DNA from 4 places in the Bacillus cereus group sp. Bce041 genome. Region 1 is predicted to be linked to each of the others. Evidence: riboswitches for the same ligand, from Rfam matches in the RefSeq annotation. Region 1 holds a riboswitch; each other region holds the start of a gene.

Region 1 (2,187 bases):
TGCAACGTTAAATGCATATTTCTTTCAAACTGCGAGGAATCTACGATATTTAACATATGATTAAATTCTTCTGTTAATAGAAAGTTTGTTACAACACCTTCATCACGTGAAACTGGATTTAAATCATACACACCTGGCAAATCAATTAATGTTCCTTGTCTATCTTTTAATTTACCAACCTTCTTTTCTACTGTTACACCGCTCCAGTTTCCTACGTATTCATAAGAACCAGTAAGCGCATTAAATAATGATGTCTTCCCTGTATTCGGATTCCCTAGCAAAGCTACCTTATTCACGCTAATTCCACCTTTATCATTTTCGCGTCACAATGACGAATACTAATTAACTGTCCACGACACTCCAATGTACAAGGACCTTTGAACATCGCTTTCTGTTTCAGGCGAAGTTCGCTTCCTTCAGCAAGACCGAAAGCAGCTAGTCTACGCTTTAATAGCTGATCTAAAGACTGAATACTTTTTACTAACACTTTCTCTCCAATTTTAATATCTACTAAGCTCATAACCTTCCCCCTCAGAAGAGAATGATAATTATTTTCAAAAAAATTATACCACACCCAATTTCTCTTGTACTATACCCTTTTGCTTCATATTTATTAACATTTCGCTACAATTCTATTTCAATTATTGTCATACTGTATTCGTTTGCCATTCTCATCCATTTCGCTTACAATAAACAATAACAAATAAAGAATTTCGTTATCACTGGGGGAGCCATGCCGCTGAGAGGGAACACTTCGTTCCGACCCTTCGAACCTGTTAGTTAATGCTAACGCAGGGATTGTGCAAACGTCCGAAATACATACCTCATTTTTATTTACGTATTTCGTATCCTCCTATGATATCTATTCTTTTTTGTACAACTTGGATTTAGGGGGAGACAACATGCGTAACACCAATTTACAAGCGATGATCGAATCTGCTATTCTTGCAGCCTTCGCCATGATTATCGATATTTTACCATTATCACTTAAACTTCCAACAGGCGGTTCTATCTCATTCGCTATGATTCCTATTTTTATTATTGCTTACCGCTGGGGCTTTAAATCAGCTTTCTTAGGCGGTTTAGTTTGGGGACTATTACAAATTGTCGTGGGAGATGCTTATATTTTAACACCTGTTCAAGCATTCATTGAGTACTTCATTGCCTTTGCTTTTATCGGATTTGCTGGCTTATTCTATCGTCCAATTCAAAAAGCACTTTTAACATCCAATGAAAATAGCTTAGAACAATCAAATTTAGGTAACCATAAAGACAAACATTCATCAAAACAAAATCAGGGTAAGAAAGTCCTTGCTTATATTATCCTTGCTACATTTATCGGTAGCTTTGCTCGCTATTTCTGCCACTTTATTGCCGGCATTATTTTCTGGGGACAATATGCGCCGAAAGGTCAATCAGCTGTGTTATATTCATTAATCGTAAATGGAAGTACAATGCTTGGTTCTTTTATTTTATGTACCGTTTTACTTATATTTTTATTTATCACTTCACCACGATTATTCAAAAGCATCAGTGCTTATCAAATGAATACACAAAAAAAGGGCGCTTAATGAGCGCTCTTTTTTCATATCGTAATATCAATTAAAAATACAATAAATGCGCAAAAGAAAATAAATACCATTATACTTAGCCAATTGCTATGCACGGTTCATCGACTCCTTACATAACCTCATATTCTAAACAAATTATACTGATTAAAAATAAAGATTAGGTAAAGATAATATGAAAATAAATTAAAAAAGCATAGATCATATTGTCTACGCTTTTTTCGGTAAATAGAAATAAAATAATACACCATCTTCTGTATTTTCTGCCCCATATTCAGCATCATGTAGTTCTAAAATATTCTTTGAAATAGCAAGCCCAAGCCCCGTCCCACCTTGTGAACGCTGACGAGCTGTATCCACGCGATAAAAACGATCCCAAATTTTATCTAATTGCTCTTCTTCAATATGAGTACCTTTATTTTCAATGCACACTTTTATACGATTCTTCTCATCTATTGTAGAAATAATAATATCCTCTTTATTTGGTGTATATCGTATAGCATTCGTAATGAAGTTCACGATGACTTGTTCAATCCGGCCTTGATTTGCAATCACTTCAAATGAACTTATATTTTTATGAATATGAAGTTCTTTTTTCTCTATTTCCACAGATAGATGT
Region 2 (2,187 bases), on a different contig from region 1:
TTACTTTTTGATCTTTACTTGCACTTTCTTCTTTCTTCGCCGGATTACATCCAGCCACACCTACCGCTACTAAGGCAGCTAACATAACTTTCAAACCTTTTTTCATTTTCTGCCGTCCTTTCTATATATCCATGGTGCTGTTATTCTTGCCATAAACTCTACGATAAAATACAGGCATAATGTCACCATAACGATGATTGCTGCAACACCAAATACTCGGGCAGTCAAAAAGGATTTTGTAGCCCTCGTAAGCATAACGCCTAATCCTTCACTTGCACCGAGCCATTCTCCGATAATTGCCCCCATTACGCTATATGTAACTGCAATTTTTAAACCTGAGAAAAAGTATGGAAGCACTGCTGGAAATTTTACTTTCTGGTAAACTTGCCATTTTGTCGCCTTCATTGTTTGTAACAGTTTCAGCATGTTTTTATCTACTGTTTGAAAACCTTCTAAAATACTAAGCGCAATTGGGAAGAAACAAACGAGTATTACGACCATTACTTTCGGCAACATCCCATATCCAAACCAAATAATAAATAGCGGTGCAAGTACAACAATTGGAATTGTTTGCGAAATAACGAGCAATGGATTTATTAAAATACGAAATAACGGTATAACGTCCATAATAATTGCGATGCTCGTCCCCAATAAAATTGCAAAAAATAGTCCAATTATAACTTCCTGCAGTGTTTGCATCGTATTTGGTAATAGTAAATCTTTCATCCCAATTAATTCTTGAACAATGGCAGAAGGCTTTGGTAAAATCCACGGTTCGATTTTAAATAATGAAACAGATCCTTCCCATATCGCAATGAGAAGGATAAGCCAAATAGTTGTAATAAGTTTAGATTGCTTCTGGTTTTGCATATTCATCACGGTACTTCCAAACCTTTTCATCTATCGTTACACCAGTGCTTGGACGATAATGGATTTTAATAGAAGTAATCACTTCTTCTGCTCCAGCATCGACGCAAGCTTGTTGCGCACGTTTAACGACATCAAGAAGTACATCTAATTCTCCTTCCAAAGTTGTTTCCATTGCCCCTACTTCATAACGAACTCCCGATTGTTGCACAACTTCAATTGCTTTATCGACAACAGAATATACATCTTTCGTTTTTGCTTGTGGTACTACTGAAAATGACATTGTAACTTGTTGTGACATAATAAAATCCCCCTTATAAAAATAAATTTCAAAAATAAGAAAAGGCTTTCCTACTGCGTAGGAAAGCCTTGTATGCAAGTTATTACAGAATAACATATGCTACATCACTTTAAGTAACTCCCTACGCTGGCATTATCCAGATCAGGTTGAGGGTCGATGTTTACTTACATCCTCTCAGCCAATTGGCTCCCCGGTCCTTAATTCGTTTTCATTGTAGCATGATTTATTTTATTGAACAAACAAAAGCATGCATAATCATTTCATTATTTTTGGAAAATAACCAACTTTTTCACCATGAGCTAATAACTGCTGAATAAATTCTTTATTAATTGCTGGTACTATCAATTCTTTTTTCTTAATCCATTTATTCGTTCTACGCGTACCCATTACAATTTCAGATTGCTGCGCTCCATCTCCTGCAACTTGAGAAGCAATTAACTCTGCTATTACTTCATTTCCCTTCGCTAATGCAAGTCCGGTATTTACATATTCTGAAAGTGGAACCATTTCAAGATTGTATCCACAATCTCCAATTAGCTGTATAAATTGTTCAAACTCAATTTGATGTGGATGACAAATATGTAACGTCTCTCCTATAATTTGCGAATCTTGCAAATACGATACAATTGATTTACTAGCAAAATCAATTGGTGTGAAATCAACTTTCCACTTCACATTTGGTGCTTTCCCAATTAATAGCATTGTTTTAATAAGACGATAAAATGCGTTTCCTTCAATATTTTGTTGGAACGAACCTGTTTCTGAATGACATGCTAAATTACCTGCACGATAAATATTTCCACGCAAACCATTTTTCATTGCTTCACGAACAATGTTTTCCGCTTGTAGTTTACTATTTGAATATACATTCTCTAAGTCTACACTGTAATTAAAATCACCAGTTTTCATGTATGTATCCCATTGATCTACCGCTAATTCTAACGGGATACCAATTGTAGAAATAAAATGGAATGTAGCACCTTTCTCCGCTAATGTTAGCATACGGCTAGTTCCTTGGA
Region 3 (2,187 bases), on a different contig from region 1:
TGCATATTTGCATATCGTATTAACAACACTCCATGATAATATAGAAATTCCTGCAAAGAAAAAACAACTCCGTTACAGCTAACAGCTCGGGTTTCTTTTCTTATTTAACTTCATACCACCAACATTTACGTTCTTTGATTGTAAAATAAATGTGACAGAAGTTTATCCAGTTAATGCGTAGACAAGTAAATGAGCTAAATTATCGATATTCTATTTCGCCATTCCCGTAGCACTAATGACTTTACGCAAATTTGACAAGAAAAAATATATAGATAGGTATGATCCATACCTATCTATAACATTACTTCTATTCTTTATCCAATTACGTCTTTTACGTCTGTATCCACTGGCCACTTTTCTAATGTATAAGCCATTTCCCAAAATGAATATTCATATTGACTGCTAATAATAAAATGCTGTTTCATACGTTTGCGATCTGCCTCTGTTACTTTTTCAGCGATAGTATCTAAACGTGTAATTTGTTCTTCAACTAGCGTACGGAACCAATCAGATCCATAAGCAGAAATCCATTCGTTATAAATTGGCTCTTCCGGCTGGCACTCTTTTAAGCGTTCGCCAATTTCATAATACAACCAATAGCAAGGTAAAATTGCTGCAATGGTATCTCCTAAATGCCCTTCATACGCAGCACGATACATATGTGAAGTATACGCATATGCAGTTGGCGCAGGAATAAAATTATCTTTTTCTTCTTTCGTTATCCCTAGTTTTTTAGCAAAATTCTCATGTAAAGATAACTCGGCCTCATATGTATTTTGAGCATGATGTGCCATACGAGCTGTCGTCTCTAATTCAAGAGCTTTTGCAGCTCCTAAAGTTTGTACTCTAGCAAAATGACTCAAATAATATGAATCTTGAAGCACATAATAGCGAAAACTAGCTAAATCTAATGTTCCTTCACCAAGTTTTTTTACAAAAGGATGGTTAAAACTCGCTTCCCAAATTGAATCTACTTCTTTACGTAATGATTGTGAAAAAGTCATTTAAATCCCTCCAATAATGTATAAAATATAAGTATTTATCCACAATTATTAAAGCTGTAAAATAAAAAAACTTTCTTTACAGGCGTAAAGAAAGTGAAATTGACAGTATTTATTTACTCATTAAATAGCAACGTCTTTCCCACTTCCCTACGCTGGCATTAACCAGATCAGGTACTAAGAGTCTCAAAATCACATTTGATCTCAGCCTATAAAAGGCCCCCCTAGTGGATAAATATTTTGTTTTTATAATGTATTCATCATAGCATACTTCGTGAAACTGTCAAAAAAATTCGTTATATAATTCCCTTAAAACCCTTCTTCTTTTCTAACTTTTAATGATGTTTCAATAATCATATCTAATAGTTTGCTATAACTAATCCCCGCTGCTTCTGCACTTTTTGGCAATAAACTTGATTGTGTCATCCCTGGTAATGTATTAATTTCCATTACATATGGAATTCCGTCCTTCACCATCATATCAACTCTTGCATAAACACTACATTTTAATGCTTTATAACAAGCAAGTGACCCTTTATTTACACGTTCCTTAATTTCTGCTGGAAGTTCGATAACTTCCTCAACTGTACTAGTATCATCATATTTTGCATTGTAGTCAAAGAACTCGGCTGCATGTCGAATTGAAACTATAGGTAACTGTTTTCCATCCAGAATTGAACATGTAATTTCATCACCTTTTATATACTTTTCAATTACTACTTCAGAATCCCATTCGAATACAGTTTCTAGCATTGAGATCAATTCATTTTTATTATAAACGATTTTCACTCCGACACTCGATCCGCCAGAGTTTGGTTTTACTACTAATGGAAATCCTAACTTATCTAACTCATCAAGATTTAGATCCTCCATTTTTGTAAGTTCAATCCAATCTGGTGTTTCTACACCTTCATAACGTAAAATCTTTTTCGAAATATTTTTATCCATACATATACTGCTAGATAACATATTACTTCCGCTATAAGGAATCCCTAAACTCTCCAGTGTTCCTTGAACTGTCCCATCTTCTCCGTATTTTCCGTGTAATGCGAGCAACGCAAAGTCAATGTCTTTCGCTTTTTCAACTAAATCTATTTTTTCATTTAATGTAATTGGAACTATTTCATACTTATTTTTATCTAAATGAGCAATCATTTCATTCCCCGTCATAATTGAAACTTGTTTT
Region 4 (2,187 bases), on a different contig from region 1:
TGGTGCTTTGTTTCTGTCAGTTCTATCTGTCCAGTACTTACCTTTTCTAGACCTGTAATAAGGCGAAATAAAGTACTTTTCCCACATCCACTCGGTCCGATAATACTGACAAACTCTTTCTCATGTATAGAAGCATTTAATTCATGGATGATTGGTTTCTCATCGTAATGAAAAGAAACATTATGAAACTGTAGTATGTTCTTGCTCCTCAAATCCCCACATCTCCTTACGATAGGACATATCCCAGAATAAATATTCAAATCGACTGGAATATAAGAAGATCTCCTCTAATCTTTCTAGTTCTGTCTCAGACTTTCCAACTGCCATTTCATTTAATAAATCTATTAACCAAATACAAAGATTACCGTATTCTTCCGAACTATATCCTTGAATCCACTCACCAAAAAACTCATGATCTCTTGCTCCAGGAATATCATTTAAACGCTTTCCAATTTCCCAATAGCTCCACATACATGGAAGAAGCGCTGCTATTAATTCCGCAAGTGTGCCATTTTGAGATACAGACATCATGTAATTTGTATAAGCTAAATTTTTAGCAGATGGTTTCGCAGACTCTATCTCCTCTATAGAAATTCCAAGTCTTTTTGCATATTGTTTATGGATTGTCATTTCGCCATTTAATATTCCATCAATTTGTTCAGCGAACTTTCCCATTACTTGTGGATTCGTTGCTTTTACAACACCAATCGCATATAACTTTGCATAATCTAGCAGATATAAATAATCTTGAATAATATAATACTGGAATTTATCTTTTTCTAACGTGCCATCTCCCATACCCACTACAAACGGATGATTATGACTCATCTCCCAAACCGGTTGCACAGTTTCTAATAATCTATCGCAAAATTTCATTTCTCTATCCCCTTTCAATATATGTATCTAAATAAAAAACCACTTCTATATATAAGAAGTGGTTACAGCAAATAAAGTTATACATTTATTCGATGCTCCACTTCCCTTCGCTAGTATTACCTAGATCAGGTGTTGTAAGGGTTAAGGATTATTCCTCTCTCAGCAAGTCAAGCACCCCTAGTGGTTTCAATATGAAATTTTCAAATAAAAAAGCCCCGTTTCTATACGCAAAGAAACGGGGACTCATTGTTAGTGTCCGAATTGCTTCCCTACGCTAGCATAATCTAGATCAGGTAATAAAAAGGATCAAAGGCTTACGGCCTACTCTCAGCTGGCAACACCAGCTCTCCTAGCAAACTATAAAATTATCACTGTCAGTATAACACCCTAATAAGACATCATCAACTTTTTTAATTTTCTTAATTATCAACATAATATCAAAAGTATACAATACATACATTCTATTTTAGAAAATAAAACCCCGATTAATTGTATAAAAAGGAATCATTATCTTCAAAAAATTTATTTTTATATTGATTTCATATTACATTTATGTGAATACCCCCACTATATTATATCTTTATACTATAATAAAATTACAACTATACAACTAGAGGAGGTCTCTATTCCATGAATATGAAAGCTACTGCTTTAACAGCAACTACTGTAGCGATTGCTTCTTTACTTCCTTCTATGGGTGAAACAAATGTACAAAAAGCAAACGCTGAACAATTATCTAATATTAAAACTGGGTATGTCAAAGTCGATCAAGTAGCATTACATACAGAAGATAACGTAAAAAGCACATCAATTGATACAATTCGCTTTAATACAAAAGTGAACATCCTTGAAACAACTAATGGTTGGTATAAAGTATCTGTTCATAATAAAGTAGGTTATGTACAAAAAGATGCTATTTTACTAAAAAACAAACTTCAATCTAATGATCAATACATCGTTAATGCTAATGCATTAAACGTTCGCTCTGAACCTAATTTAGAATCTTCCATTTTAGATGTATTACCAAATGGTAAGTTTATTACCGTTCAAGAAGATCAAGGCGAATGGTATAAAATATCACATAATGGCCAAACAGGTTACGTACAAAAAGCATTCATCTCTAATGGTTCACAACCCTTAGTAAAAGGAATCACCGTTCAAAATAATACAAAATATACTGTTGCAACACCTAATCTAAATGTACGTAGCACCGCTAGTACAAGTAGCGCTCTACTCGGTTCATTACAAAACGGTACACAAGTACAAGTAGTAGAAACTGTAGGTACTTGGTATAAAATTCGTTTTGGCACA

What was found. A riboswitch is a leader RNA that binds a small molecule or an ion and turns the genes downstream of it on or off. The one in region 1 is predicted to bind thiamine pyrophosphate.
Positions count from the first base shown of each region.
Region 2: linked by a shared signal. The riboswitch ahead of ACUN13_RS21495 (MTH1187 family thiamine-binding protein) and the one ahead of thiT (energy-coupled thiamine transporter ThiT) in region 1 are both predicted to bind thiamine pyrophosphate.
Region 3: linked by a shared signal. The riboswitch ahead of tenA (thiaminase II) and the one ahead of thiT (energy-coupled thiamine transporter ThiT) in region 1 are both predicted to bind thiamine pyrophosphate.
Region 4: linked by a shared signal. The riboswitch ahead of tenA (thiaminase II) and the one ahead of thiT (energy-coupled thiamine transporter ThiT) in region 1 are both predicted to bind thiamine pyrophosphate.

Region 1 is NZ_JBQXON010000001.1:1,042,210-1,044,396, forward strand. It holds gene feoB (ferrous iron transport protein B) at 1-296, opposite strand, end outside; gene ACUN13_RS05515 (FeoA family protein) at 293-520, opposite strand; TPP riboswitch at 715-816, shown strand; gene thiT (energy-coupled thiamine transporter ThiT) at 903-1,571, shown strand; gene ACUN13_RS05525 (sensor histidine kinase) at 1,779-2,187, opposite strand, start outside.
Region 2 is NZ_JBQXON010000007.1:95,420-97,606, forward strand. It holds gene ACUN13_RS21485 (ABC transporter substrate-binding protein) at 1-106, opposite strand, end outside; gene ACUN13_RS21490 (ABC transporter permease) at 103-876, opposite strand; gene ACUN13_RS21495 (MTH1187 family thiamine-binding protein) at 848-1,168, opposite strand; TPP riboswitch at 1,270-1,371, opposite strand; gene ACUN13_RS21500 (non-ribosomal peptide synthetase family protein) at 1,424-2,187, opposite strand, start outside.
Region 3 is NZ_JBQXON010000004.1:66,585-68,771, reverse strand. It holds gene tenA (thiaminase II) at 315-1,004, opposite strand; TPP riboswitch at 1,132-1,237, opposite strand; gene ACUN13_RS14480 (D-alanine--D-alanine ligase) at 1,311-2,187, opposite strand, start outside.
Region 4 is NZ_JBQXON010000002.1:1,069,748-1,071,934, forward strand. It holds gene ACUN13_RS11550 (ABC transporter ATP-binding protein) at 1-212, opposite strand, end outside; gene tenA (thiaminase II) at 181-876, opposite strand; TPP riboswitch at 962-1,065, opposite strand; TPP riboswitch at 1,126-1,237, opposite strand; gene ACUN13_RS11560 (SH3 domain-containing protein) at 1,507-2,187, shown strand, end outside.